Regions from separate parts of the Bacillus sp. EB106-06-01-XG163 genome, predicted to be linked through region 2. Evidence: riboswitches for the same ligand, from Rfam matches in the RefSeq annotation. Region 2 holds a riboswitch; the other holds the start of a gene.
What was found. A riboswitch is a leader RNA that binds a small molecule or an ion and turns the genes downstream of it on or off. The one in region 2 is predicted to bind glycine.
Positions count from the first base shown of each region.

Region 1: it holds a riboswitch for glycine, as region 2 does, so the genes downstream of both, gcvT (glycine cleavage system aminomethyltransferase GcvT) here and AC3WTF_RS17095 (amino acid permease) in region 2, are expected to answer to the same signal.

Region 1 is NZ_JBYTDS010000012.1:46,331-62,153, reverse strand. It holds gene sipW (signal peptidase I SipW) at 1-454, shown strand, start outside; gene tasA (biofilm matrix protein TasA) at 519-1,304, shown strand; gene sinR (transcriptional regulator SinR) at 1,352-1,687, opposite strand; gene sinI (anti-repressor SinI) at 1,721-1,894, opposite strand; gene AC3WTF_RS14415 (YqhG family protein) at 2,071-2,865, opposite strand; gene AC3WTF_RS14410 (DEAD/DEAH box helicase) at 2,887-4,557, opposite strand; glycine riboswitch at 4,702-4,802, shown strand; gene gcvT (glycine cleavage system aminomethyltransferase GcvT) at 4,981-6,081, shown strand; gene gcvPA (aminomethyl-transferring glycine dehydrogenase subunit GcvPA) at 6,096-7,442, shown strand; gene gcvPB (aminomethyl-transferring glycine dehydrogenase subunit GcvPB) at 7,435-8,910, shown strand; gene AC3WTF_RS14390 (rhodanese-like domain-containing protein) at 8,963-9,343, opposite strand; gene AC3WTF_RS14385 (lipoate--protein ligase family protein) at 9,537-10,373, shown strand; gene mntR (transcriptional regulator MntR) at 10,473-10,901, shown strand; gene AC3WTF_RS14375 (patatin-like phospholipase family protein) at 11,016-11,891, shown strand; gene AC3WTF_RS14370 (SA1362 family protein) at 11,888-12,283, opposite strand; gene AC3WTF_RS14365 (DUF1385 domain-containing protein) at 12,318-13,274, opposite strand; gene AC3WTF_RS14360 (YqhR family membrane protein) at 13,496-14,026, shown strand; gene AC3WTF_RS14355 (M24 family metallopeptidase) at 14,158-15,219, shown strand; gene efp (elongation factor P) at 15,244-15,801, shown strand.
Region 2 is NZ_JBYTDS010000017.1:18,343-34,165, forward strand. It holds gene AC3WTF_RS17090 (Fic family protein) at 1-790, opposite strand, end outside; gene AC3WTF_RS17095 (amino acid permease) at 930-2,276, opposite strand; glycine riboswitch at 2,422-2,502, opposite strand; gene fbp (fructose-1,6-bisphosphatase) at 2,801-4,726, shown strand; gene AC3WTF_RS17105 ((2Fe-2S)-binding protein) at 4,766-5,224, opposite strand; gene AC3WTF_RS17110 (FAD binding domain-containing protein) at 5,217-6,059, opposite strand; gene AC3WTF_RS17115 (xanthine dehydrogenase family protein molybdopterin-binding subunit) at 6,046-8,376, opposite strand; gene AC3WTF_RS17120 (NTP transferase domain-containing protein) at 8,382-9,002, opposite strand; gene AC3WTF_RS17125 (XdhC family protein) at 8,999-10,015, opposite strand; gene AC3WTF_RS17130 (FUSC family protein) at 10,085-11,101, opposite strand; partial or broken gene AC3WTF_RS17135 (fructose-bisphosphatase class III) at 11,293-11,583, shown strand; gene AC3WTF_RS17140 (type I restriction endonuclease subunit R) at 12,090-14,843, shown strand; gene AC3WTF_RS17145 (restriction endonuclease subunit S) at 15,030-15,620, shown strand; gene AC3WTF_RS17150 (type I restriction-modification system subunit M) at 15,644-15,823, shown strand, end outside.

The sequences.
Region 1 (15,823 bases), on a different contig from region 2:
GAAATCCGTGCTGTCGGGTTCAATGGACCCGGAATTTAAGACGGGTTCGCTCATAGCGGTAAAGAAAATTTCTGACGTGAATGACTTAGAAAAAGGGGATGTGATCACCTTTACGCAAGATGACGGAACAGCCGTCACACACAGAATAATCGGGATCACAAAAAAGGACGGGAACCTGCTGTTTGAGACAAAAGGGGACCATAATGCCGCCCCGGATGCCGCACCCGTTCAAGCTGAAAAAGTGGCGGCCCAGTATACGGGATATCAGCTTCCGTATGCCGGATATGTCATCCATTTGGCCAGCCAGCCGATCGGAACGGCGATTCTGTTAATCGTTCCCGGCGTCATGCTTTTGATTTACTCAATAACAGTCATTGTCAGCGCCCTCCGCGATATTGAGCGGAAAACGAAAGCGCTGGAAGAACATGCGAAAAAGGGAACCATCTCCACATGAATACGGTTGCAACCTGGCGACAGGATTTGATAACAAAAATAAAAAGTAAGGGGAGAGTACAAACATGGGTATGAAAAAGAAATTAAGCTTGGGCGTTGCCTCAGCCGCACTCGGTTTAGCATTAGTAGGAGGAGGCACATGGGCCGCATTTAATGATGTGAAGTCGACAGACGCTACATTTGCGTCAGGAACACTTGATTTATCGGCTAAAGAACAATCAGCCAATGTCAATTTGTCAAACTTAAAACCAGGTGATAAATTGACGAAAGATTTTGAATTCAGAAACAACGGTTCACTTGCCATTAAAGAAGTGCTGATGGCTTTGAATTTTACTGACTTTAAAGGAGCAAAGAAAGGAAATGAATCTGCGGAGGATTTCCTCAGCCAGTTTGAAATTACGGTTCTGACAGTCGGTAAAGAAGGGGGCAACGGCTATCCTAAAAATATCATTTTGAAGGCGGCCAGCCTGAAAGACTTATACTTAATGTCAACAAAACAGGATAAAGCAGCTGCCGAAGCGATCAGCAAGCACATTGATCCGAAATTCCTGAGTGAGAGCGGAAAAGTCAATGTAGCAACCATTAACGGCAAAACAGCTCCTGAGTACGACGGAGTTCCGAAAACGCCTGCTGATTATGACCAGGTGAGAATGGAAATCCAATTTAAAAATGACACCGCAAAAACTGCGGACGGATTAAGTGTGCAAAACAAGTTCCAAGGCAATGCGATTTCTCTTCAATTCTCTTTTGAAGCAACGCAATGGAACGGCTTGACCATTACGAAAGATCATACGGATAAAGACGGTTACGTCAAGGAAAATGAAAAGGCTCACAGTGAGGATAAAAACTAATCCGAAAGTCGGACAGTTAAAAGAGGAGTTGTGCACATATGGCGGCACTACTCCTCTTTTTGCGCTTTTCTCCATTTTTGATAATCTAAAAATTCACGAAATTGTTTTTTTGATACCCCGGATGTCATCGCATCGCGAACTAATTTCTCCCATTCACTATCTAATTGACCATCGTATTCGGTTTCATGTTTTTCATCAAGTAAAGTATGAACCGAGACGTCCAGAACAGCGGAGACTTTTTCGAGAAATTGAATGGAGGGGTTCGTCTGTAAATTTCGTTCTATTGAGCTTAAATAAGACTTCGCTACCCCAGCTTTTTCAGCTAGTTCTGATAGTGAGTAGCCTTTTTCTTTTCGGTATTGTTTAATACGCTGGCCAATCAATGTCATCACCTTCCTTGTGATATTATAGCACATTCAGAAAGGATTTACGGTATGACTTCTGGCTGCCTGGATATGTTGAGAAGACTTTTTATGCGAAAGCAGGTATTTGCGTATTTCTTCTAGGCTGATATTTGCTTTTTGGGCTTCTAATATCAGCTCAACCCATTCCTTATCTAATTGCGAAAATTCCATTTTTGCATTTTTCATGCATTTTCTCCTCCTAAAATACTTGTTTATGTATTTCAGCCAATCCGCCCATGACCTTATCTTTACATGTCTGGAAGTGATTCATCGCATGCGAAACGCCAGAAATTTTTTCTATATACTTTTATTATAATATAGAATTTCCAGAAAAAACGGGAAAGGTGTCGAATGGATAACGCTTATCCAGAAAAATTACTTTGCAGGAAAAATAAACCGCCGTTTTCAATCTGAATGTGAATGTTCGGCTGATATAAGGCTTTCAGCGCTTGTTTTTCCAAATGGTATTCCTCAGGTTTTTCCTCTGTCTGCTCATAAAACTGATCGAGCAGCCTGAGGTCCTTTTTCCATCTGGCGATCGCGCTGTCAGCCCAGTCTGACGGCTCTTTGGCGGCAGCGTCTTTTAAGTAATGCTCCATTCTTTTAATTCCGCTTTCCGGCTTAATCATCGGCGATATGGTAAAGCAATAGTCTGATATTTGCGAGGTCAGCGGAAGCGGTGCAAGCTTCTGCTGAAACCCTTCTATAATTGTTCCAGATACAAGATGCAGGCCTAAAGACAAAAGTCTGTCTTTTTTCATGTCGGATTGGTATGAAATCACTACATTTAATCCAAGCCAGGGCTGAAGCGGCACTCTGGCTCCGGCTGATACAATTTTCTCATATATTCTTGTAAATCTCCCATTTTGTTTAACTGCTTGAAAGATTTGAAAGAGGCGCGGGGCTCCAAAGTAAATAAATTCGCCGTCCATATCCTCCGGAGCCGTTTCTTTATCAGTGATGAACGTGATCTTCATCGGGTTCGGTTCGCCGCCCGTTTTTTCACGCCAATGCCAATAAAACGGGCGGTTCATAATTTGTTTGTCCATCTCGACCGTCAACTGAACCGTCATAAAACCCGGCCCGTGTTCTGTAATCGGACAGTGGTTCGCTTCAAAAAAGCGCAGTAAAAATTCGTGAACCTCCTGCTGTCTCATGTCGCGCTTCCTCCTTTTAGATTAAGATCCTTTTTTTCTGGCGGGCTTTTCCGTACCGTACGACAGAAAAGAGGTGAGATTGTCCATTTTGATTCTCATTTCTTCCTCTGTCAGCGAATGGCATAAAATATCATGCAAATGGTCTTCAAAATTGCTCACTTTGATTTTTGTTAAGATGTCATCTAATTCTCCGACGACATTTTCAAATAAATGAATTTTGTCATACAGAAGTTTTAAGATATGCTCTTCCACCGTATGTTTTGTCGCCATATTGTAGATATGGACATCTCTTTCCTGACCGAGTCTGTGAATCCTTCCGATTCTTTGTTCAAGCCGCATCGGGTTCCACGGGAGGTCATAATTGATAATATGGTTGCAGAATTGCAGGTTGATCCCTTCGCCTCCGGCTTCTGTAGCGATCAGCACCTGCACTTTGCCGCGGAAGAGATCCTTCATCCAGTCTTTTTTTCCGCGTTTAAATCCGCCTCTGAACGGAACGGAGCTTATGCCGTTCTGCTGAAGGAACCATTGCAGGTAAATCTGTGTCGCCCTGTATTCAGTAAAAATAATGACTTTATCATTAATCTTTTGGATCAAGTCAACAACTTGAATCGCTTTTGAGTTTTGCGTGACTTGATTGATGCGGTCCATTAAATTAGCGATCGTCTGATCATCGAATGCGGGCGCTTGTTTGTCTTTTTGGTCAAGCATTTTTTTGAGCGTCATATACACGGCTTCCCTGCTTGAACAGCATTCTCTTTGCAGCGTCATAATGGAAAATGCGCTTGCGGGCTTTTCCGTGCCGTTTTTCAGTGCGACGATGTCATCGTAAAGCGCCTGTTCCGTCGGTGAAAAGGTGATCGGCACTGTTTCCACGTGGCGCTTCGTCCACGTAAGGCCGGTGTCGCTCCGCGTGTTGCGGATCATCACCTTATTGACGAGCTCTTTCAAATGCTCATGAGCGTCAATCCCGTCCTTCTGATTGAAGGTTTCTTGAAATCCGCTTTCGTTTCCTAAATGGCCGGGCTTTAACAGTGACACTAAATTGAAGATTTCTTCGATCCGGTTTTGAATCGGCGTTGCCGTCAAAAGCAGGCAGTATTTCTTCACAAGACTTCTCGCAAATTCATAATTTTTCGTTTTGCTGTTTTTGAGCTTGTGCGCCTCGTCAATAATGACGAGATCATACGGAATAGAAAGGACAATGTCTTTGTGAGGCGAGCGTTTGGCCGTATCAATAGAAGAAACGACGATATCGCACTGTTCCCACACATAGCTTTTCTTCTGTTCAACAGCGGGTATTAAAAACTTCTCCTGAAGTTCTTTCACCCACTGGGAAACGAGTGATGCCGGCACAAGAATCAGGATTTTTTTGGCCAGCCCGCGAATCATATATTCTTTTAAAATCAGGCCCGCTTCCACCGTTTTTCCGAGCCCCACTTCATCAGCCAAAATCGCCTTGCCGTTCATTTTTTCAACGACTTTCTGCGCGACCTCAAGCTGATGGGGAAGCGGAGTGAAATCGGGCAGGTATAAAGGAGCCCTCAATCCTTCAAATTCAGGAATGGCAAGGGTCTGCTGGACTTCAGCCGACAGTTTGTACATCTCCCAATTTGACCAGGGACCGTCCGTTTTCAGCCGCTCAGAAAACTCTCCCGGCCAGTTTGCATCAAATATGATCTCTGCTGTCATATGTAACAAAACCGCCTTTCTTTTAAAAAACTGATTTATCATAATTTTTGTTGCCGGACGTAAATGAGGGTGGTAGGATATAAGTAATGATTTCACTAAAAGATATTGCTTTAGTATGTCCATAAAATTGGTAAATATGAGCGAATGACAGCAAGGGGAGAGACTCGGACGAAAGATGGGCGTCCGGGCGCCGAAGGAGCAAACTGCGGAGTGAATCTCTCAGGCAAAAGAACTCTTGCTCGACGCAACTCTGGAGAGTGTCTGCACTTAGAAGCAGCAGACCACCAAAGGGGACGTCTTTATGATATGTTCATAAAGTAAACTTTCAGGTGCCGGGACAGAGAAACCTTCATTTTCATGAGGTGTTTCTCTGTCCTTTTTTATATGTTTTTACCATGCGCCAATGACTGAAGGGGGAAGATGATGCTGAAACGAACACCGCTTTATGACGTGTATAAAGAATACGGCGGAAAAACGATTGATTTTGGAGGATGGGAGCTGCCGGTTCAATTTTCTTCTATTAAAGAGGAGCATGAAGCCGTCCGCACAAAAGCGGGCCTGTTTGATGTGTCCCATATGGGGGAAGTTGAAGTATCCGGTAAAGACGCCCTGTCTTTTCTGCAAAAAATGATGACAAATGACGTTGCCGATTTAAAGCCGGGAAACGCGCTCTATACCGCCATGTGTTATCCTGACGGCGGTACGGTGGATGACTTGCTGATCTATCAGAAAAGCGAGAGCTGCTATCTGCTCGTGATTAACGCGTCTAATATTGAAAAAGACATCGCCTGGCTGACGGAACATGCGGAAGGCGATGTCACGCTGACGAATCAGTCTGACGGGATTTCACTGCTTGCTGTTCAGGGGCCGAATGCTCAGTCGGTTCTTACGAAGCTGACTGAATGTGATTTGTCCTCCTTAAAGCCGTTTACATTTATTGATGGGGCGGACGTTGCCGGACGACAAGTCCTGCTTTCAAGAACAGGCTATACCGGTGAAGACGGATTTGAGTTATATTGCCGCAATGAAGATGCGGTTCATCTATTTAAGGAGATACTTGCAGCGGGAGAGCATGAAGGCCTCGTTCCGTGCGGCCTCGGCGCCCGTGATACGCTGAGATTTGAAGCGAAGCTTGCTTTATACGGTCAGGAATTGACGAAAGATATTACACCGATTGAAGCCGGAATCGGATTTGCCGTGAAACACAAGAAAGATTCCGATTTTTTCGGGAAGTCTGTATTGCGCGAACAGAAAGAAAAAGGAGCCCCGCGAAAGCTGGTCGGACTTGAGATGATTGAAAAAGGGATTCCGAGACACGGGTACGCCGTGAAAAAAGACGGTGTTCCGATCGGTGAAGTCACGACAGGCACGCAATCTCCGACTTTAAAGAAAAATATCGGCCTTGCCTTAATCAAAACGGAATTCAGTGAAGTCGGAACGGAAGTAGAAGTGGAAATCCGTAAAAAAACGGTAAAAGCGAAGATTGTCCGAACACCGTTTTATAAACGTCCAAAACAGAGCTGAAAAAGGAGAGTCATATGAAGCATCGATATTTGCCCGCGACAGAACAGGATAAAAAAGAAATGCTGAAAGCCATCGGCGCAGAAACAATTGATGAACTGTTTGCCGATATTCCGGAAAATGTACGGTTTCAAAAAGACTACCAAATTAAAAAAGCAAAATCAGAAACAGAGCTGACGAGAGAGCTGACAAAGCTTGCGGCGAAAAATAAAGACGCTGTTACATATGCATCTTTTCTAGGCGCAGGAGTGTACGATCACTACCAGCCGGTTATCGTCGATCATGTGATATCCCGATCAGAGTTTTACACGGCATATACGCCTTACCAGCCTGAAATCTCACAAGGAGAGCTGCAGGCGATTTTTGAATTTCAAACGATGATCTGTGAATTAACGGGAATGGATATCGCAAACTCCTCTATGTACGACGGGGGAACGGCGCTGGCGGAAGCGGCGATGCTTGCGTCGGGACATACGAAAAAGAAAAAAATCGTTATTTCCGCAGCCGTTCATCCGGAATCGCGGGATGTTTTGAAAACATACGCAAAGGGCCAATATATTGAGGTTGTAGAGGTGCCTGCGAAAAACGGTGTCACAGATCTTGAAGCATTGGAACATGCCGTTTGTGATGAAACGGCCGCCGTGATCGTCCAGTATCCGAACTTCTTCGGACAAATCGAGCCGTTAAAGGACATTGAGCCGCTCGCACATAAAGGAAACAGCCAGCTGATTGTTTCTTCAAACCCGCTCGCGCTCGGTATTTTGAGACCGCCCGGGGCATACGGAGCTGATATCGTCGTCGGGGACGCGCAGCCTTTCGGCATACCTGCGGCGTTCGGCGGCCCGCACTGCGGCTATTTTGCAGTAACGAAAAAACTGATGAGAAAGGTGCCGGGCCGGCTTGTCGGCCAAACGGAGGATGAAAACGGGCGAAGAGGTTTTGTTCTCACTCTTCAGGCGCGCGAGCAGCATATCAGAAGAGACAAAGCCACGTCTAACATTTGTTCAAATCAGGCGCTGAATGCTTTAGCGGCTTCAGTCGCGATGACGGCGCTCGGAAAAAACGGCGTCAAAGACATGGCCCGCCAAAATATATTGAAAGCTGATTACGCGAGACGCCAAGCGGAAAAAGCAGGCTTGCACGTAGCATTTGACGGCCCGATATTTAATGAATTTGCCGTCAGGCTGAATCTTCCCGTCAAGGAAGCAAACCGACGGCTTCTGCAAGACGGCATAATCGGCGGATATGACTTAGGCCTTGCGTATCCGGAACTGAATCAGCATATGCTCATTGCCGTCACAGAGCTGAGAACAAAAGAAGAGATCGATTCGCTTATTGCGGGATTGGGGGATCAACATGAATAATCAAGATCAGGCGCTTATTTTTGAAATGTCCCGCGAAGGGCGTATCGGTTACAGCCTTCCGGAGCTTGATGTGCCGGAAACAGAGCTTGAAAGCCTTCTTCCCGGTGACTATATCCGCGATGAAGACGCAAAGCTGCCGGAAGTATCAGAGCTCGATATTATGCGGCATTATACCGCTCTTTCTAAGAGGAACCACGGAGTTGATTCAGGCTTTTATCCGCTCGGCTCCTGTACGATGAAATACAATCCGAAATTAAATGAAAAAATTGCCCGGATCGCAGGTTTTTCCGCTATTCATCCGCTTCAGGACGAGGACACGGTTCAGGGGGCGCTTGAGCTTTTATACGATTTAAGCGGACACTTGGAGGAGATTACGGGCATGGACGAGGTGACGCTGCAGCCTGCGGCGGGCGCTCACGGCGAATGGACCGGCCTGATGATGATCCGCGCCTATCACGAAGCGCGGGGAGACTTCGGACGGACGAAGGTGATTGTCCCTGATTCAGCCCACGGTACGAATCCGGCATCAGCCACGGTCGCCGGTTTTGAAACGATTACCGTCAAGTCAAATGAGCACGGGCTGGTTGACATTGAAGATTTGAAAAGAGCGGTAAACGAAGAAACAGCGGCGCTGATGCTGACGAATCCGAACACCCTCGGGTTATTTGAGGAAAACATTACGGAAATGGCTGAAATCGTCCATCAGGCCGGCGGAAAGCTTTATTATGACGGAGCGAATTTAAATGCCGTGTTAAGTAAAGCAAGACCGGGAGATATGGGATTTGACGTCGTTCACCTTAATCTGCATAAAACATTTACCGGGCCGCACGGCGGGGGAGGACCGGGCTCAGGTCCGGTCGGAGTGAAAAAAGAATTCATTCCATATCTGCCGAAACCCGTTCTCACGAAAAAAGAGGGGCGTTTGACTTTTGACTATGACCGGCCGCAGTCGATCGGGCGTGTAAAACCTTATTACGGCAACTTCGGCATTAATGTCAGAGCCTACACGTATATCCGGTCCATGGGGCCTGACGGCTTAAAAGCTGTGACCGAAAACGCGGTTTTAAATGCAAATTATATGATGAGAAGACTCGCGCCTTATTATGATCTCCCGTATGACCGTCATTGCAAGCATGAATTTGTGTTATCGGGAAGAAGGCAGAAAAAGCTCGGCGTACGAACGCTTGATATTGCCAAACGGCTTTTGGATTTCGGCTATCATCCGCCGACTGTGTATTTTCCTCTCAATGTTGAAGAAAGCATCATGATCGAACCGACGGAAACGGAATCAAAGGAAACGCTAGATGCGTTTATAGATGCCATGATTCAAATTGCGCGGGAAGCGGAGGAATCGCCTGAAATCGTTCAGGAAGCGCCGCATACAACAGTTGTCAAAAGAATGGATGAAACCAAGGCGGCAAGAAAGCCCGTTTTAAAATACGAACGTACACTTGACGGCATCCGCTGACACGGTGTAAAAAAAAGAGCTGTCCGTTTTATACGGAAGCTCTTTTTTATGATTAGTTTTTTGCTTTAATTTTTCCGCCCCATTTTTTAAATCCGCCTTTCAGGTTGTAAATATCTTTACAGCCGTGTTTGCGGAGCGTCTGTGCCGCGCGTCCGCTGCGGACATTGTTTTGGCAGTACAGATAAACGGGTTTATCAGGACGGATTTCACTTTTGCGCTGTTTCAGCTGTGACAGCGGAATGTTGCGCGCGCCGAGAATATGGCCGCCTTCAAATTCATTCGGTTCACGGACGTCAATCAGCTGCGCTTTTCTGTAGCCCGCGCGGAATTCCTCTTCCGTAAGTGTTTTCATTAAACGCTGCTGGTAAAAATACGACACGATCATATAAACGATAAACGCAGCAACAATAATTAAAGCAATCATATTAGACAATGCGATTCTACTCCTTTAACTTATAAAATCAAAACCCTGCTTCCTGAAAACAAGGCTTACCGGACGTTTTGGGACAAATACTATTATAGTAAAGCATGAAGCGATTGTCATCCTTAATGAAACGAAATATTTTTCATTTTCAAGGCAGTTTGTTAAACTGATTTTATTAAAACGATAAAGAAGGGTTCAGTGTATGGAAAAAGAAACATGGCGGTTTATTGACTCAGGGAATGAAAGCCCGGCATTTAACATGGCGCTGGATGAAGCGCTTTTATATTGGCACAGCCAAAAAAAAATTCCACCGGTGATCCGTTTTTACGGCTGGAATCCGGCAACTTTGTCTGTCGGGTATTTTCAAAATATTAAGAAGGAAATTAACTTTGATGCAGTACATAAACACGGCCTCGGGTTTGTCAGAAGACCGACAGGCGGACGGGGTGTTCTGCATGATAAAGAATTGACATACAGCGTAATCGTTTCAGAGGATCACCCGGAAATGCCGGCCACGGTGACAGAGGCGTACCGGGTGATTTCAGAAGGTATTCTGCAGGGATTCAGAAACCTTGGACTTGATGCCTGCTTTGCGATTCCGCGAACGGAGAAAGAAAAAGAAAGCTTGAAAAATCCGCGCTCGTCCGTCTGCTTTGATGCGCCTTCGTGGTATGAACTGGTCGTCGAAGGACGGAAAGTTGCCGGAAGCGCACAGACACGCCAAAAAGGCGTCATTCTTCAGCACGGTTCCATCCTGCTTGACATTGATGAGGATAAGCTGTTTGATCTGTTTTTATATCCGAGCGACAGAGTCCGTGAACGCATGCAGCGGAATTTCAAAAACAAAGCGGTAGCCATCAACGCCTTAGCGCCGAAACGGGTAACGATGGATGAGGCCAGAATCGCTTTTAAAGCCGGTTTTGAGGAAGGGCTGAACATACATCTTGAGCCCTACACACTCACGTCTGAAGAGCTTGCATTTGTCAATGAGCTGGCTGAGACGAAATACGCGTCCGATGAATGGAATTATAAGCGCTGATAAGGCTTGACAGACCGGAAGCATCCTTGTTTTTTCATGACCGTTAGTGTAAACTTGTAATGGTTTATAAAGTTAAGGTGCTTTTTGGGAGGGTTACTTATGACAACACCAAGTATGGAAGATTATATTGAACAGATTTATATGCTGATAGAAGAAAAAGGATATGCACGGGTTTCTGATATCGCGGAAGCTTTGGCAGTCCACCCCTCCTCTGTAACGAAAATGGTTCAAAAACTAGATAAAGACGAGTATTTGATTTATGAAAAATATCGCGGGCTCGTATTGACGTCAAAAGGCAAAAAGATCGGCAAACGGCTCGTATACAGACACGAATTGCTTGAGCAGTTTTTAAGAATCATTGGTGTTGATGAAGAGAAGATTTACAATGATGTTGAAGGAATCGAACATCATCTGAGCTGGAACAGCATTGACCGCATCGGCGACCTCGTTCAGTATTTTGAAGATGACGAAAGCCGGAAAAAAGAATTGAAATCCGTACAGAAAAAAACCGAAAATCCCGGTGAATAAAGGGCAGCCCGAAATGGGGCGCCCTTTTTTTAATGTCTTCATTCTTTGGTCTATTTCGCCCAGCCGTTTCTTAAAATAATAATACACCTTGAGATGGAAGGGAGAGGGCGCGCTATGCAGATTGACGGCGTATTTTCGGGCGGGGGGATAAAAGGGGTGGCGCTTGCCGGCGCTTATGAAGCGCTGGAAGAAAAGGGCTTTCGCTTTGAAAGGCTCGCCGGAACAAGCGCCGGCGCAATTATTGCCGCATTTATCGCTGCGGGCTATACGAGCAGAGAGGTTCATTCCATCATAGATGAGGTGGACGGAAGGCAATTGCTTGATCAGAGATACTCATTCCTCCCGCTGAAAATCCTGCGGTGGGTGTCGATATATTGGCGCCTCGGACTATACAGAGGCGATATGCTGGAAAAATGGATTGCGGATAAATTAAAAGCGAAGGGCATCATCGCGTTCGGCGATTTGAAAAAAGGCTCGCTCCGTCTCATCGCTTCAGATCTGACGAACGGAACGATGATCGTGCTTCCTGACGATCTTCCCCGCTACGGATTAAATCCGGAGATGTTCCCGGTTGCCAGAGCCGTCAGAATGAGCTGCAGCATTCCTTATTTTTTTGAACCGATAAAACTGAAGACAGAAAAAGGCAGCTCAACGGTTGTTGACGGCGGCGTGTTAAGCAATTTCCCGATTTGGCTGTATTCAAAAGAACGCAAACGGCCGGTCATCGGAATTTCGCTTTCGCCAAACGAAAAAGAGCGCCCGAAAAAATCAATCCGCAACGCTTTTGAGCTGTTCGGGGCTTTGTTTGAAACGATGAAAGACGCTCATGATGCCAGGCATATCGCGACAAAGTACGAACAGAATATTATTTTTATTCCGGTGGAACATGTGATGGCGACGGAGTTTCATCTCACACCGCAAAAAAAACTAGCTCTCATTGAGCTAGGAAAAAGCAGAACAGAGCAATTTTTGAAGCAATGGAGCTATTAAAAAAGCGCTCTGTTTTTCTTTTTATTCTTTTTGCCTTCTATGACGGTAAGCTGGGTCTGGCTTTTTTTCTTAAGAATCATCGGCTTCGGTCTGCTGCTGCTCGGCACGCTCCGCAAATGGCTGACCCGGCCTCTGTGTCCGGCGCGGTGCTTCGCTTTTTGCTCCTTCATTCGGAGCCGCGATTGTCTGGCCGCTTTTCTGAAAGCGGTTCCGTCACGGCCGGTGCGGCGGTTCAGGACCGTCCTCACGATAAAATAAATTATGATGCCTGCGATAATAACGGTGATCGCTCTTGAAATCATCTGCCCGGGGTTGGTTACCGCCGCATAAATGAAACCGAATGCGCCAAGCGCTATCAATACAGCAAAAAAAGGTTGTACACGATGATTCATAACTGCCCACCTCCAAAATAATAACGGTAACTGTTCAGATTACGTTGTGAGACGGTTTTTCGCTCTGTTCTGAAATGTCTTCCAGTCTGAGAAGCTCGTTAAAGCTTTCTATGGCAACCTCGACCTGGTCATCCGCCGGTTCCTTTGTCGTTAAAAGCTGCAGCCACAGGCCGGGATAACCGAGCACTTTCAAAACGGGGATATTCCGCACTCTGTTCGTCAGCTGGAGCACTTCAAAGGAGATGCCGAGAACGACCGGTATAAGCGCAATCCTGTCTAAAATCCGCACCCAAAGCGGATCTGTCGGAACGAGTAAATAGATGAACATGCCGACAATGATCGTAAATAAAATAAAGCTTGAACCGCAACGGTAATGAAGCCGTGACTGTTTCTGAACATTTTCTATTGTAATTGGCAAATTCTGTTCATAACAGTTTATGACCTTATGTTCGGCTCCATGATATTGAAACACTCTTTTAATTAACGGCGTCATTGATAAAAAATAAATGTAGCCGAGAAGCAGAATAAGCTTAAACAGACTTTCGATTCCGATCTGCGCGGCGTCTGAGGAAAATACGGGCCTTACAAGCTCCGCTAAGAAGACCGGGACGAGCGTAAAAACGAATTTGCTGAACAAAAACGACAGAACGCCGATCACCGCCAGGCTGAAAAACATCGATAAGCCCGAACCTTTCTTATCTTCCTGCTCCAGCTTTGCGTCATCTTGAGGATCAAGCCCGTAACGTTCGCTGGAAAAGTTTAAATGCTTTGTGCCGTTGGCGCTCGCCTCAATGATGGCGACGATTCCCCGCAAAAAAGGAATCTTTTTTAAAGCCGAAAGCTTGGCGTTCGGCACTCTCGGAAGCTTGAAAAAATCAATGCTTCCGTCATTCCTGCGGATGGCGGTAACATAATTTTTTCTGCCGCCGAACATGACCCCTTCAACGACAGCCTGCCCGCCGTAAGCAGGGGGCGTTTTTTGTTTGGACATTGTTTATCAACCTGCCTGTTTTTTTAGGATTTACTAACCATTTCCTTTCACTCTATTGTACAGGAAACCGCGGTAAACCTCTAGTTAGACAGCCGGAAAATCAATGCTTTTTCTACATGCAGTATACCCCGTTTCTTTAGATTTTACTCATTGAATGAAAATATGGCGCAGTTTTTTATGACTTTTCAATTTTGGGGCAGTCTATGACTGGAGGTGCCATGATGACAAGCGAAAAACATTCAGAACAGGAAGAAAAAAAGAAGCAGGATGATGATCAGCAGCCTGTTTCATTTACCGGCAGAATTTGCGGTATCGGATTTGCCGGCGGTGTATTTTGGAGTTTGATCGGCTATCTCGGGTATGTCTTTCATTTTTCAGAGATCAGCCCCAACATGATTCTTCAGCCGTTTATGATCGGAGAATGGAAAAAACAATGGCTCGGCACGATGGTCAGCATCGTTGTCATCGGATTCATTTCAATTGCCGGGGCGTTTATTTATTTCGTCTGCCTGAAGCGTTTTAAAACCATGTGGCCGGGGATGGTGTACGGCGTCATTTTATGGTGTGCGGTTTTTTTCTTATTCAATCCGATTTTCGAAGATGTGAAATCAGTCACTGAATTGAAATCAGATACAATCGTGACGACGCTTTGCCTTTACATTCTGTACGGTTTGTTTGTCGGCTACTCAATTTCCTTCAACTACAATGAACTTACGTCAGACAAGCTTGCAAGGGCGCTCGGCAACAAGTGAATAAGTGTATAATCCCTGTCCGGTATGGTAAAATGTTCACGAGAAGTGAACATTTTTTATGCTGAAAACCGGGCGGGGATGCTCCCGCGTTGTCAGGCGGCAGTCAAGAATCGGCGAGGAGGAGAAAGGGAATGAAACTTGAGAAATTGCGAAATCTTTTCGGTCAGCTGGATATAGACGGAATGTTGGTGACAAGCTCCGCCAATCTGCAGTATATGACGGGATTTACGGGTTCGTCAGGCCTTGCGGTCATATCGAAAGAACGTGCGGCATTTATCACGGATTTCCGTTACACCGAGCAGGCGAAGACGCAAGTGAAGGGTTTTGACATTATCAAGCACGGCGGAAGCTTAATCCAAACGGCTGCGGATACGATTCTTGAGTACGGCATTAAAAAACTCGGCTTCGAGCAAAACAGCATGACGTACGGAACATATGCATCCTACCAAGCGGTGCTGCAGGAAGCGGAGATGGTTCCCGTCGCGGATTCCGTTGAAAAGTTGCGCTTGATTAAGTCAAGTGAAGAGATTAAGATATTAGAGGAAGCTGCGAAGATTGCGGATGATGCGTTTGAACATATTCTGACGTTTATCAAACCGGGCATCTCAGAGATTTCAGTTGCAAACGAGCTTGAATTTTATATGAGACGTCAAGGAGCAGACGGCTCTTCCTTTGATATGATCGTCGCCTCGGGAGTCAGATCCAGCCTTCCCCACGGAGTGGCAAGCGGCAAATTGATTGAAAAGGGAGACTTGGTCACGCTCGATTTCGGCGCTTATTATAAAGGCTATTGTTCTGATATCACACGCACCGTCGCGGTCGGAGAGCCAAGTGATAAACTGAAAGAGATTTATCAGGTCGTATACGATGCCCAAGCGCTTGGTGTCCTGCATATTAAACCCGGCATGACGGGAAAAGAAGCGGACGCCCTGACGAGGGATCACATCACCGCAAAAGGCTACGGACAGTATTTCGGCCATTCGACAGGACACGGGTTTGGAATGGAAGTCCATGAATCACCGGGGCTGTCTTTCAGGTCATCGGCCGTTCTTGAGCCGGGCATGGCGGTAACGGTTGAGCCGGGCATATACATACCGGAAGTTGGGGGCGCAAGAATCGAAGATGATATCATCATCACTGACGACGGCAACCGGACAATTACGCATTCCCCTAAAGAATTAATTATTTTGTGATCGGAATATAGGAGGACATCAAACATGATTTCAGTTAACGATTTTCGTACAGGACTAACGATTGAAGTAGACGGCGGCATTTGGCGCGTCGTTGACTTCCAGCACGTAAAGCCGGGAAAAGGAGCGGCATTTGTCCGTTCTAAATTGCGTAACCTCCGCACGGGCGCTATTCAGGAGAAAACATTCCGTGCAGGTGAAAAAGTCGCGAAAGCTCAAATCGAAACAAAAACGATGCAGTATCTTTATGCCAACGGCGATCAGCACGTGTTCATGGATACAAGCTCATATGAACAGCTTGAATTGAACGAAAACCAAATCGAAGAAGAATTGAAATATCTTCTGGAAAATATGTCTGTGCACATCATGATGTATCAGTCTGAAACGCTCGGTATTGAACTGCCGAACACAGTTGAACTGAAAGTTGTTGAAACAGAGCCGGGAATTAAAGGCGACACGGCGTCAGGCGGCACAAAACCTGCCAAAACGGAAACAGGTCTTGTCGTAAACGTACCGTTTTTCGTGAACGAAGGCGATACGCTGGTTGTAAATACATCAGACGGCTCTTACGTGTCAAGAGCGTAGTCAAAGAAATTCGGAGTCTGCT
Region 2 (15,823 bases):
AAGTGATGGCTGAATATTTTTCTAAGTATCGGGACAAATAACTCCCAACGATAAGGCGTCCTGTTCTTCCATTGCCGTCATAAAAAGGATGAATGTATTCATAGTAGTAATGAGCTGTCATGTAACGATACAGCTGGGGATGTGTTTCATCATGAAGATAAGCAATTAAAGCCTCAAGCGCTTCTGTTATCTTTTGTTCAGAATTAACGCCGATATGGGTGGTCATGTTCCCATCGTTCACTTCAACATAGCCTTTTCTGAATAGCTCACCATCCGGCGCATCTTCTGTTCCGATTTCATCTGCGACCAGCTCGTCATATAATTCCCTAAAGTCATGAATGCTTGTAAACGACGGAATTCGGTCTATAAATTGATATGTTTTCATCAATCCGACAAACCGCTTATGTGAGGGCTCGGATTGTTCTAACGCTTTAAGAGCCTCTTTCAATTCTTTTTTTGTACTGCGGATTCCTTCAATTTCATTATTACTCTGTGCTTCATTAATAATTAATTTATCAAAATAAGGTTTGACGGCAAATTCGGGGAGCTGACTGATAAGGGATGAAATTTTGGAACTGTTTAACAACACTTCATTATTCAGCTTCATGAGTTTATGTGTATTCACATAAAATAGCTCAAATGAATCGTCCGTGGGTCGGCCTTTTCGGAACCCCCGTATGTTTAATGATGTTGAATAACTGCCATAGCTGCTTGTTCTCTTTTTAAATTCTTTCTCATATGAATCAGCATCCATTTTATAAAAAAGCTTAGATAACTTCTCATACTTCATATTATCACCTCGCTTAATTTAAAATTATACACTTTTTTAAATTATACAATCATTATAGCCTGATTCCTAACAAATATTCTCGCTTTCCAATCAAAACAAAAAACGGCATACTGCATGGCAGTACACCGTCTGAAGCAATTCAATCTGTCTTTCTCCCTCTCGCCCGATAGATAAGAAATAATCCAATAAACCACAGTGGCGTCAGCAGCAAAGCCGGGCGCGTTGCATCCGCAAACAGCATAATCACCAGAATGACGGCAAACAGCGCCAGCACGGCGTAATTGATAAACGGCGCAAACGGCGCCTTGAAAGACGAGCTTGCGTGTAAGTCCGGACGGGTTTTCCTGTATCTGATATGACAGACAAGAATCACGCCCCACACCCAAATGAAACAAATCGCGCTGATGGTGGTCACGATGCCAAAAGCCGCTTCCGGTATCAATTTGCTTAAAAGAGCGCCAGCTGACAGCACAATAACCGATATCCATAATGCGCGGCTCGGCACATGATTTTTATTCAGCTTCGCAAAACTTGCAGGCGCTTGTTTCGTTTTGCTTAAGTTATACAAAATCCGGCTTGTTGAAAACATCCCGCTGTTACAAGCAGAAGCGGCAGACGTTAATACGACAAAATTAATGATTCCCGCGGCTAACGGAATGCCGACCAGACTGAAGGTCTTTACAAAAGGACTTTCCGCCGCATTCAGCTGCATCCACGGATTAATACATAAAAGAATGAGCAATGCCCCGACGTAGAAAAATAAAATCCGCAATGGAATTTTATTGATAGCGGACGGAATATTTTTTTTCGGATTTGACGTTTCCGCCGCCGACACACCCACTAATTCCACACCGACATAGGCGAAGATCACCATCTGGAACGAAAGCAAAAAGCCTGAAAATCCGTTCGGAAACAAGCCGCCGTGCTCCCACAGATTCGCCGCTGAAACCGTTCCGGTATGCGTTTTGAACCCAATCACCAGCAGAACGACACCGATGACAATTAACGCGAGAATCGTGACTACCTTAATTAAGGCGAACCAAAACTCCAATTCTCCAAAAATCTTAACCGTTAACAGATTAAGCCCTAATAAAATGAGCAAACAGATAAGTGCCGGAATCCACTGCGGAATATCAAACCAATATTTCACATACACACCGACGGCGATCACATCCGCCATAGCCGTCATAATCCAGCAAAACCAGTAGGTCCAGCCGGTGACAAACGCTGCACGCGGCCCTAAATACGCCTCGGCAATATCCGTTAATGATTGGTAGCCCGCTTTAGATAACAGCAGTTCTCCCAGCGCCCGCATGACGAAAAAAAGCGCAATACCTACAATAAAATACGCAAAGATGATAGAAGGACCCGCCAGCTGAATCGCCTTACCGGACCCTAAAAACAATCCGGTGCCGATCGTGCCGCCAATGGCGATCAGCTGCACGTGCCGATTCGATAAGTCCCTCTTTAGCTCTCGCTGCTCCACATCTGACTCCTCCTTACCTCTCTAGTGAACGACGAGCAAAAAAAGCCAATAAAAAAAGAGATTGGATGCCCTCCAATCTCATGGTCATAAGAATATCAAATTATATCTGCGCCGCTGACAATCAACAGCATGACAAATACATATTCGGTACTCTTCTGTCCTTTTGCCTGAGATTGTGAACCCTTCGGCGCCGCGGAAAACCCGCGGTCTCTCCAGAAGCCGCTCCTGCTGTAGTTCGACCCACAGCAATCATAGCCTGCTACGTATTGAGTTTCTGATAGAAATACCTATCAGCTAACTTTTTATTTTAATGGAAGTTGAATGCATTGTCAATAGAGGGATGAGCTGCACGGCGTTATCCCGGTCCAATTTTTGATGCCTGAAGCGCGTATTTTCCGTTTTCATTGTCTCAAAAAGGCGTTATGCGGTACTATCATATAAGGTCTAATGAAATAAACATTATGTCATACTTTAAATTCACCTTACCATACAATTGCTCGTAAATAAAAAGGGGATGGACGAGATTGGAAACGAAATATTTAGATCTGCTCGCACAAAAATACGATTGTGAAGAAAAAGTGGTCACGGAAATCATTAATCTGAAAGCGATACTGAACCTGCCGAAAGGAACCGAGCATTTCGTCAGTGATCTGCACGGGGAGTATCAGGCATTCCAGCACGTGCTGCGGAACGGTTCAGGAAGGGTAAAAGAGAAGATCCGCGATATTTTCAGCGGCGTCATTTACGATAGAGAAATTGATGAACTGACGGCTTTAGTCTATTATCCTGAGGACAAACTGCAGCTGATCAAACATGACTTTGATACGAAAGAGGCATTAAACGAGTGGTATAAAGAAACGATTCACCGGATGATTAAGCTCGTTTCTTATTGTTCTTCCAAGTACACCCGCTCCAAATTGCGCAAAGCACTGCCCGCCCAATTTGCTTATATTTCTGAAGAGCTGCTGTACAAAACAGAACAAGCCGCCAACAAAGAACAATACTACTCCGAAATCATAGAACAGATCATTGCGCTCGGCAAGGCCGATAAGCTGATCACCGGCCTTGCCTACAGCACGCAGCGATTGGTGGTCGACCATCTGCATGTTGTCGGCGATATTTATGACCGCGGACCGCAGCCGGATAAGATCATGGAAGAACTGATCAACTATCATTCAGTGGATATTCAATGGGGGAATCATGATGTTCTCTGGATAGGCGCTTATTCCGGCTCAAAAGTATGCCTGGCAAACATTATCCGCATCTGTGCCCGCTATGACAATCTGGATATTATTGAAGACGTTTACGGCATCAATTTGAGACCGCTATTGAACCTTGCCGAAAAATATTACGATGATAACCCGTCTTTCCGCCCGAAAGCGGACGAAAACAGACCGGAAGATGAGATTAAACAAATCACAAAAATTCATCAGGCGATCGCGATGATCCAATTCAAGCTTGAGAGCCCGATTATTAAGAGACGGCCGAACTTTAATATGGAGGAACGGCTGTTACTGGAAAAGATCGATTATGACCGCAATGAAATCACGCTGAACGGAAAAACATATCAACTGGAAAACACCTGCTTTGCGACGGTGAATCCCAAACAGCCTGACGAGCTGTTAGAAGAAGAAGCAGAAGTCATGGACAAGCTGCTGTTCTCTGTTCAGAACTCCGAAAAGCTGGGCCGCCATATGAATTTTATGATGAAAAAAGGCAGCCTTTATTTAAAATATAACGGCAACCTGCTGATTCACGGCTGTATTCCCGTCGATGAAAACGGCAGCATGGAAACGATGATGATAGAGGATAAAGCTTATGCGGGCCGTGAGCTGCTCGATGTATTTGAACGGTTCTTACGTGAAGCGTTTGCCCATCCGGAAGAAACCGATGATCTGGCGACAGATATGACTTGGTACTTATGGACAGGCGAATACTCTTCCCTCTTCGGAAAACGCGCCATGACAACCTTTGAGCGATACTTCATTAAAGAGAAGGAAACGCATAAAGAAAAGAAAAACCCGTATTACTATTTGCGCGAAGACGAAGCAGCCTGCCGAAACATCCTGAAGGAATTCGGTCTCAACCCGGATCACGGCCATATCATCAACGGCCATACACCGGTAAAAGAAATCGAAGGCGAAGATCCGATCAAGGCAAACGGAAAAATGATCGTCATCGACGGCGGCTTCTCCAAAGCCTACCAATCCACAACAGGCATCGCCGGCTACACGCTCTTATACAACTCCTACGGCATGCAGCTCGTCGCCCATAAACACTTTAACTCCAAGGCCGAAGTGCTGAGCACCGGAACCGACGTCTTAACAGTGAAACGATTAGTCGACAAAGAGCTGGAGCGGAAGAAAGTGAAAGAAACAAACGTCGGTGAAGAACTGATGAAAGAAGTGGCGATTTTGGAGAAGCTGCGGGAGTATCGGTATATGAAGTGAAGAATATGGAGTTCAGGGATGATTCTCTGGGCTCTTTTTTTACGGTTTCCCTGTATGTAAAACGGATTTTACCGCTTCTTCAATCTCCCTATAACCCGTACATCTGCAAATATTGGACTCCAGCCAATTTTTTATCGTGTCATCACTTGCATTCGGCTCAGTATTCACTAAAGCATGACAATTCATGAGAAAACCCGGTGTGCAATAACCGCATTGAAACGCGAATTTTTCAATAAAGGCCTTTTGAATCGGCGTATTGATCAGTCCTTCAATCGTCGTAATGTCCTTTCCTTCCCCTTCTGCCGCAAGCATTAAGCAAGATTTCATCGGCACCCCGTCCGTTAATACCGTACAGGCGCCGCAATCCCCATTTAAGCAGCCCGGCTTTGCACCAGTTAATCCGAGACGAAGACGAAGAGCAAATAACAAAGTATCAGCCGGCCTGACCGTAATCTGTCTTTCCTCGCCATTTACTTTCAACGTAATAGGATCAGACATTTGGACCTCCTTCTAATTCCCGTAAGGCATCTAAAATTGTATTTTGCAAGACAAATATTCGGTATTCACTTGAGCCTTCTGCGTCATCAAGAACGGGTTTGGGTACATACTGTAAAGACCTGCGCACTCTTTCTTCTGCTGATCGGTTTTTATCGTTAAGCACAGCCTCCATTTCAGCAGAACGAAACGGAAATGGACATACGCCGCTGAAGGCCATTCTGATCTCATCATCTTTTTTCAGCGCACAGACTGTCACCAATGGATACCCGACATTCCACTGCTGTCTTCTTTTGATACTGACAAATGGCAGGTCAACGTACGCTCGATCGACAACGACATGAAATAAAAAATCACCTTTTTGCAACTGTATTTCCTTGTTAAATACTTTATTTATGGGACGGTAATGAATCCCCGCTCTCCCTGCAATCCCTATCAAACTATCAGAAATCAGCAACGGCAGCACGGCCTCACGGTAATAGATGCCCCCGCAAATGTTTCCGCCCAGGCTGATCTTATTTCGAGTCGTCCGATCGGCTATTTCACTGACTGTTTTACTTAATAGCGGAAATGGATTTTCTTCCTCCAGTTTCGTTAATGACACGCCCGCTCCGATCACCAAATCATTTTCATAAAAGCGGATGGTTTGAAATTCCGGAAGCGCGTTCAGATCTATCACCGCATCCGTATAGATGATATTCAGCCTTCCTAACGTGATAATTTCCGTGCCGCCGGAATAATACATTGGTGTTTTCTTTTCGGCCGCAAGCGAGTGAAATAGATTGATTGTTTCTTGAATGGTCTTCGGTTTAAAATAATCAAAATCAAACGGTATCATCTTTCCACCCCTCTTGCGTCCTCCATAATCGTTCGGGAATGAGAGGAAGTTGATTCAATTGGACACCTAAAGCGGCGGAAAGGCAATTTCCCAATGCTGCCGGCATCCCCAACAGTCCGTGTTCCCCGCCGCCGCGCGCCCCATAAGGCGCAATCACATGCGGGGTTTCAACAAATTCAATGATATATTCAGGCTGCTCTCCATAGTGAAGGGGGCGGTATGTTCTAAGCTGAGGATTTAATACTCTGCCATATGAATCAAATACAAAGGTTTCTCTTCCTCCAAATGCGATTCCCATACTCATCCCCCCCATCACTTGACCCCTAGCAGCTTTTTCATTCAGTACAGTTCCTATATCCACAACAGAATAGGCTTTTGTAATTCGATACGTATAATCCCGTTTATCCAACTCAACTTCAATTCCCTGAGCACCGACAGCCCACTCGGGTCCCGGCTTCCCTCTTCCCGTTTCCCGGTCTAAATTCGTCATCCGGGTTAATGTGTAATTGCCGCTCGTAATGATTTGGCCGCCAATGGTATTTCCATTTGGAAAGGTATATCCGTAAGCAATGTCTTTTATTTCAACATGTACAGAAGGATGATCTATAAAATAAACCTTTCCGTCGGCCACTTCCAATTCCTCGACAGGAACCCGCAATACACATGATGCCACGTCTTTCAGCTTTCGAATGGCTTCCTCCGCTGCATTCAGTACGGCTCTTCCGGCCATTAACGTCCCTCTGCTCCCCACGGTTTTCCAATGCTCGGGTGTTGTTTGTGTATCTATAAGCATTTTTACGTGAATTTTGCTTATATCCATTTTCATTCGTTCCGCTAAGATTTGGGCTAGCACTGTTTTTGTCCCTGTTCCAATTTCCACTACCCCTGACATCAAATTAATGCTTCCATCGGGATTAAAGGTTAGAATCACCCCGGACGTTGCATTTGTATCAAATGTTGAGGTTTTCCAAATGCAGCTGATTCCCTTCGCCCGTATCTTCCGGCCATCGATTTCAATTCGCTGTCCCTCGTCCCAATTCATTAATTCCTTCAATCTTTCAATGCACTTCGGCACATTTCCGACCGTGCTTGAATTGAGAAGAACTTGAGTCGGTGTGGTGTCACCGGGGCGAATGGCATTTTTATAGCGGAGTTCTAATGGGTCCATGTTCAGCTTTTCCGCCAATACATCCATCGTCCGCTCAAAGGCAAATAACACTTCAGCATGGCTGTAGCCCCTGAATGCACTTGGATATGGATGATTCGTATACATACAATATGAATCACACCGTATATGATCGATCGCGTACGGACCCGTACAATCAACCACCGCAGCCCGGCTGATGTCCACTCCTTTATCAGAATACGCTCCGCCATCAAATAAAAGCTGAATGTCCGCCGCCTTTAAGATTCCATCCTTTGTGGCCCCTAATTTGACAATGGCATCCAACCCGATATGAACGGGAGATGTGATCATATCCTCTTCTCTCGTATTAAACAATTTGACGGGCCGGCCTCCAACCGCTTTTGATGCCAAATAGGCAATCACCTCTAACTGAACGGCTGCTTTTCCCCCGTACGCTCCTCCTACTAAAGGCGTTTTGACGATCACCTTTCCGGGTTCGATTCCAAAATACCACTGCATTAATTTTTTAATGGCAAAAGGAGCTTGAGAGGATGTGGTAATGATAATCTCCTCATCCGCCCGAATTTCAACAATCGAGCATCTTGTTTCCATCGCAGCGTGATCAGAAGGGTTAAAGGAAATTTGGAATTCTGCTGTCACATCACTTTCCCTAAACCCGTCTTCAATATTTCCTTTTCTAACCTTATCCAGGTTTGCGATATTGGTCTTCGGAACCGGGAATACACCTTTTGTCTTCTCATAGCGGTCCGCATTTTCATGGACGAGCGGCGCATCCTTTTGAAAGGCCTCACGGGGGGAATTGACGACGGGAAGAGGTTTATAGAATACTTTGATGGCATCCGCTGCCTTTTTAGCTGTAATCGGATTTTCCGCAACAACAACAGCAACCGGCTCACCATGGTATCTGACCCTTTTATAAGCAATCGGCGATCTGTCTTTAATTTCCTCACCTGCAAGCGGAAAAGGTTCATCACCCAATATCGCTCTCACTCCGGGAATCTTCCAAGCCTCTGAAAAGTCCATAGACACAATATCGGCATGAGCATATGGACTGGTCAGCATTTTTGCGTGTAATGTGCCTGTTTCTTGAAAATCATCCGTATATTTCGCTTTACCCGTCACTTTTTCAAGGGCCTCTTTTCGAATGACACTCTTCCCGATATACTCCAACTCATTCACTCCCCGAATTTATTCAGCAGCAGCGTATAATCTTCAACTGTATCGACGTCATAAAAAAGCAAAGGGTCTTGAAAGCTGATCATTTTTCCCATATTGATCATACTTTCACGGATGACATGCCGGGCGCCCTGATCTCCCTTTAACTGAAGCAATACCGGAAAACATTGATTTGAGAATAAAATGGGGGGCATAGGAAGATATTGATTTTCAGCGGAGATAAATAAATAACGGTGCTCCTTTTGATAGGAATCAATTAACGTATTGATGATATCTGCGGTGACAAACGGCTGATCTGCAAGGAGAATGATAACGGCGTCAGCCTCGTACTCTGCCGCTTTTTTCACACCGCATTGTATAGAATGGCCTTGGCCTTTACCCGCTTGCTCACATTCTGCCTGGCTCCACTTGCTTGATATGGGGTCTAAAAAGAAAAAATCCGAAATCCAATGCAGTGAATCTCCCTTTCCCGTAATAACGAAAATATGATCTAATTCAGATAACAAGGCATTTTTAAGAGCTATACTTCCCAGAGAGACGCCATTGAGAAATAAACTGCGCTTATCCGTCCCCATGCGTCTGCTTGTACCGGCTGCCAGGTAAATGGCTGCTGTTTTCATAAGCGAGACCTTTGTTTTCGCATTTCTTTAATCATCTCGCCGACAATGCTTACAGCAATTTCCTCAGGGCCTTGTGCCCCGATGGGAAGTCCGATAGGGGCATGAATATCCTCCGGAATCTCCGCTCCGCCTAATAGCCGCTCGGTGCGACTTCTGGGGCCTAATACGCCTTTATAAAACACATTCTCGTTTTTTAATGTATGTAAAATGATCTGATCTTTTTGAAAGCTGTGCGTCATAATGACAACAAAATCCCTTTTTGTCATGCTCAGACCTTCCATGACTTCTTCCGGTGCTCCTGTTATCAAATGGCCGGCTTCAGGAAAATGGCCGTGATGACATAAAGCGGGACGCCAGTCAATCACCGTCACATGAAAGCCAGTGCCAGCTGCCAAAGAAACTAACGGCTTCGCATCTTCCCCTGCTCCGAATACATATAAACAAGGTTTTGGCACCATCTGATGGATAAAAAATAAATCGGAGGTATGTTCATCCCTCTTGATTCCCTTTTCCGTCTGTCTCAGTTTTTGAATGCAGCCTTGTTCCATAACATCCCCGCTTCCAAACACGCTGCCGTCTTCCACTATGTACAGATCTTCCTTCGGCTCTAACGTTTCCGTGAATCGTTTCACTCGGGTCACAGACTTTTTTTCATCTAAGCATGTCTTGACTGTCATCAGCTTTCGTTCCAATTCCCCTTTTACAGGCTCAAGTAAAACCGTCAAAACACCATTACAGCCAACGCCCTGTCCCCAGGATAAATCGTCTTCCGCGCTCATATCAAAGCGGACAATCACCGGCTCTCCTGCAGCCCAGACCTGTTCTGACCGTTCAACGAGGTCTTCTTCCAGACAACCGGCGGATAACATTCCGACTCTTGTTTTGTCCCCTAAAATCAGCATGGAGGCCCCTTCTTTCTTATAAGCGGACCCCTCAGTTTTAATGATGGTAGCCAGTACCTTAGCTTTTTTAGAAGTGGCGATGACATCCAAAATCCCGTGTATATCATCCATTTCATGTCCCCCGCTTTTACCTGATCATATCTGCATCTGTATATCCGTATTCTTTATTTCCGGAAAACATTACAAACGCTTCAGCAATTTCTTCGTTTCTAAAAAAAAAGAGTCTTTATAGACCTTATGACCGGGCGGCGGGTGCGACAGCATGTCGGAACGGAGAGATTCCAATAACATGATCTGTTCCTTCTGTTTCCAATTGTCTGTTTCACCCTGCTGTATGCCTTTAAAACCCGCAAAGTATTCACTTAACACTTGTAAATCATTCCCCAGCTCTATTTTGTCACTTGAAGATAACTCCCCCTCTTTTTCCCATTCTTTTAACGTTTTCACTATATTTGATAGATACTCAAATCCGGCGTTCAACTTTTGCATCTCAATTTGATAGCTTGAAATGATATTTTTATGTTTTTTTCTAACGGGGTTGAATTTTAAGCTGTCAGAGGCTGTTTGCAGCATCTCTTTTGTTGTATGCAGCTCCTGCAGAAGATTGTTCATTTTATACGCCATGAGGTTCCCTTTTCCTTGTCCCCACTCTGATTGAACCCATTTGGAAAGGTCTGAAAGTGTGCCGGAAAGCTGACGAGCCAATGTTTGAAAAGAGTCCGCTGCCTTTTTTGTGTAGTCCGGCGGGAAAAGGAACATGTGAACCAGAATGGCAATGATGACGCCGATCACCGTATCGATGATTCGGTCGAATGCATAATCTTTAGCGTTTCGTTCAAACGTAAAGACCAACAAAATGGTGAGCGCTACCTGATGTAAAACCGTTACATCTATTCGTAACCACTTCGCAATGTAGGTTCCGCCTAATAGGAACAGCCCCAGTATCCAGCCATTCATTGGCAAGTGACTGACAAGATAGGACGTTAGCATGATCCCAATCGCAGTTCCCGCAATACGATGAAAAGAAAAGCGAATTGACTGATCTATCGTTGGCTGCAAACATAAAATAACAGAAAGAGGCGCTAAATAGGGGTGATCAGAGCCCGCCAGTTTTGCCGCTTCCCACGAAACAGCAGATGCAATCGCCATCTTCCAAACCAAAGATGTTTTGTTTTGAATTTTTTCACTTTTCATCATACGCCCTCTCCTTTCAGAAACCTTTTCCACTAGGTTTCCGTGACAGAAAGGGATTTATACTGACATATGGAAAATGCGAAAGAAGCTGTTGTTCAGAGGGGGATTCTTGCATGACGGCTTCTTTTTGGGGGTTGGGGAAACCGTTAGCCTTCAGAAACATGAGGCGTAAGGTTTGGCTAGAGGAGAATCCTAGTCCATTAAAAGAAAGCGAAGGTAAGATCCGATTAAGGCAAATGGAAAAATGATTGTCATCGTCGGCTACACGCTCTTATACAACTCCTACGGTATGCAGCTCGTCACTGATAAACACTTTAAATCAAAAGCCGAAGTGTTGAGCACAGGAACCGATGTCTTAACGGTGAAACGATTAATCGACAAAGAGCCAGAGCGGAAGAAAGTGAAGGAAACGAATGTGGGAGAGGAATTGTTGCAGGAAGTTGCGAATTTTAGAGAGTTTGCGGGAGTATCGGTATATGGAGTGAGGGATATTTAGGGTTCAGAGATGATTCTATGGGCTTTTTCATGGTTTTAACAGACCATTTAGCCCATTTCTAACAAGGTCTGTTTTTCTACTTTATAACTGCGTAAATAATAAAAATATAGGAGGATATTATTTTTACAAACTCTTATTTTCAAAAAATAAATAATATGTTAAAAAAAACCACAAAAATAGCCATGACGTTATTATAAGCACGAAAAGGATAATGGCTCTACCGATTGCTCTTTGTGAAGAAGGTTTGACTCTTTAACTAATCTTATTGAAACAATATTTATTCATTTTGCTGGTTGCATTTTAATACCTCCTATTCTTTATTCAAGTTAATAATATATATTCAACTTTTGATTAAAAACGTGTGCTGTTAGCTGCTAACCGTATTTATAAGAGAGTACTAATTGCAAGCTATTTATGGAAAAGTATATAAAAAACGAAACCAAACCATACGATACTAAGTATAATAGAACCAGATAGAATTAAGGGGGTTACAGCATGGGGTATCAACCAGAAGCAGAACTAGAGAAAAATTTACATAAACAACTTGTAAATCAAGGATACCAAGCGGTTAAGATTGCGAACTATGACGCATTATTAGCTAATTTTAAGCAACAACTTAATTTATTCAACGAACATAAACTAAATGGTCAACCGATATCAGATATAGAATTCAAGAGAATCCTTACGTTAATCGAAGGAAAGAGCATTTATGATTCTTCAAAGATCTTACGCGATAAACTGTTAGTTGAACGTGAAGATGGTACGCAACTATATGTAGAATTGCTAAACACAAAAGATTGGTGTAAGAACCTTTTTCAAGTCACGACTCAAACAACAATAACTGGTAAGTACACAAACCGCTATGACGTGACAATCCTAATTAATGGCTTACCACTCGCTCAAATCGAATTAAAAAGGCGAGGACTAGACTTTAAAGAAGCATTCAATCAAATCCAGCGTTATCGTCGTCACACCTTTACTGGCTTGTATCGTTTCCTACAGATCTTTGTCGTTAGTAATGGGGTCGATACAAAATACTTTTCAAACTCTGATTATGACATTCAATTTGGCTTTACTTTCTTCTGGTCAGATGAGAAGAATGAACTGATTACAAGCTTGCAAGACTTCAGTCGATCATTCCTACAACCATGCCATCTAGCAAAAATGATAAGTCGTTACATGGTCATCAATGATACAGATAAAGCTCTAATGGTCATGCGTCCATATCAGGTTTATGCAGTAGAAGCACTTGTTAAGCGTGCTACTGAAACAAAGAATAATGGCTACATTTGGCATACAACAGGCTCTGGTAAAACTTTAACTTCTTTTAAAGCAGGTCAAATACTAGCAGACGAGGAAAGTATTAAAAAAGTATTCTTCCTTGTTGACCGCCAAGATTTAGATAGCCAAACCATTTCTGAATTTAATAAGTTCCAAAAGGGGTCTGTAGACCGTACAGACAAAACAGAGATACTAATTGAGCAGGTTAAAGATCCAATGAAACGTTTTATTGTAACAACAATTCAGAAGATGAATAACGCCATTAAAAATCCAAGATACGAAAATATTATGGCTCCTTACAAACAAGAGCATGTGGTCTTTATCATTGATGAGTGTCACCGTAGTCAATTTGGTGATATGCGCAAAGAGATTGATCGTCATTTCCAGAACTCTCAATACTTTGGATTTACAGGAACACCACGCTTTGTTGAAAATAAAAGTCAAGATGGACGTACAACTGCTGACCTATTTGAGAAATGTTTACATCATTATCTCATCAAAGATGCAATTCGAGATGGTAATGTACTTGGCTTCTCTGTTGAATATATTCGTACGTTTAATGCTAATATCAATGAAGAAGATACTACAAAAGTACAAGCTATTGATACGGAGGAAGTTTGGCATGACGAGCGACGTCTTAACCTTATAGCAGACCATATATTAGATAATCATATTCGTCGTTCAAAGAGCAAAGGTTATTGTGCCATGTTTGCAGTTGACTCAATTTCAACACTTATTAAGTACTATGATATCTTCAAAAAGAAGGACCATAAATTAAAGATTGCTGGGATTTATTCATATGGACAAAATGAGGAAAGCGATGGTACTGGTGAGCATTCTCGTGAAGCATTAGACCGTATGATTGTAGACTATAACAAATTGTACAACACTGACTATTCAACAGAAACTTGGGATCGATACTTTTCCGATGTTTCAAAAAAAGTAAAACATGCACAGATTGACATTTTACTTGTTGTAAAAATGTTCCTAACTGGTTTTGATAGTAAACCACTTAACACTTTATATATAGATAAAAACATGGTATATCATGACTTACTTCAAGCATACAGTCGTACCAATCGCGTTGAAAAATCAACAAAGCCATACGGTAACGTCGTTTGCTATCGAAATTTAAAAGACAATACTGATGATGCAATTAAACTATTCTCTCGAACAGATAATGTTGATACGGTATTAATGGCTAGTTATGAAGAATACCTAAAAGCTTTTAAAGACGCACTAAGAAGTCTACGAGAAATTGCAGTAATTCCAGAAGAAGTAGACGAACTAGAACGTGAAGAAGATAAGCGAAAGTTCATCGTCGCATTTAAAAATGTAACAAAAATGCTCCAACGTTTACAATCATTTTCTGATTTTGAGTTTGATGAAACCGAACTGATGATTTCACAACAAACATATGAAGATTACAAAAGCAAATACTTCAAAGTATATGAAGAGTTTAAGCGTAGTGAGGCGTCAAAAGAGTCTATTCTGCATGACATAGACTTTGAATTAGAGCTTATGCATACAGACAAAATTAATGTCAGTTACATTTTAAATCTGATTGCAAGTCTTAACACAGAAAATGAAAAAGAGCGTGACAAAGAGATTCGTTTCATCAAACAAGAATTAGAACATGCATCCGATCCAAAGTTACGTCTTAAAATTGAATTGATTAAAGGTTTCCTAGATAAGGTTGCACCAACATTAGCGCCTGATGAATCTGTCATCGATGCATACAATCGTTACGAGGAAGAAATGAGTGAGCAGGAACTCACAACATTTGCGAAGGAAATAGATATCGAAGATAGTGTATTACGTGAACAAGTATCAACATATGAGTATTCCAATTTAATCGAAAAAAATGCGATTATGGATTCTTTATCAGGATCGTTCTTGAAGAAGAATAAAGCAATTAAACATATTACTTCGTTCATTCGTGATTTTACAGATAAATACGGTGCATAGAGACCAATTTTTAATTAATCCAAATAAATATTCCATTTATTAAGGAAGAGCGCAAAAACGCGCTCTTTTTTGATATTTTTAAAAATATCAAAAATAAAACTAGAAATTTATTGATATTTTTAAAAATATCAGTTACACTAAGTTTAGTGGTATTGATATATTAAAATATATCATAGGAGGGGTGTTGTGAAACTTAATCAAATTGCACAATTTACACAAGGGGCTTTTGCAAATCGGTTAGAAACTTTCTCTAACAACATCGAGACAACAAAAGTAAGACTGCTTTCACTCAAACAATTTAACGAAACCCTTGGACTGACTTATCGAATTTCAAATGAGAAAAGTGCTGAAATAACTGTACCGAAAGAAAAATTAACACCACAACTTTTAACAGATACAAATAGTTTAATTTTACACACACATACCCAAAAAGTTGCTTTGTTACCTGAGAAATATAGCGGGTTATTATTAACAAATAACTTTATTAAAATTCAATTGACAGGCAATGCAGATGCCTCCTTCTTTGAATGGTACTTTAATGAACATCCAGCGATTCAAAAACAGCTGTCTGTGTTAAGTGAAGGAACAGTTATTTCATTATTAAAACTTTCTCATTTAAAGAATTTAGAGATTGACTTACCACCTATTCAAAAGCAAATAACAATTGGAAAAATTGCTCAGTTGAAGAAGTTACAAGAGTCACTAATGGCTGAAAAACGCGACTTACAACAGATCTATATTCAACAGAGGCTAATTCAAAGTATCAACGTGAATTAATAATATCTAAGGAGGAACTTATTATGACAACAAGTGAAAAACAACGTCAACAACAAGCTGAATTACATAAAAAATTATGGGCAATGGCAAATGATTTACGAGGTCAAATGGATGCCAACGAATTTAAGGATTATATTTTAGGCTTAATTTTCTATCGTTACTTATCTGAAAAGGTAGAAGCACGTGCAAAAAAATTACTAAAA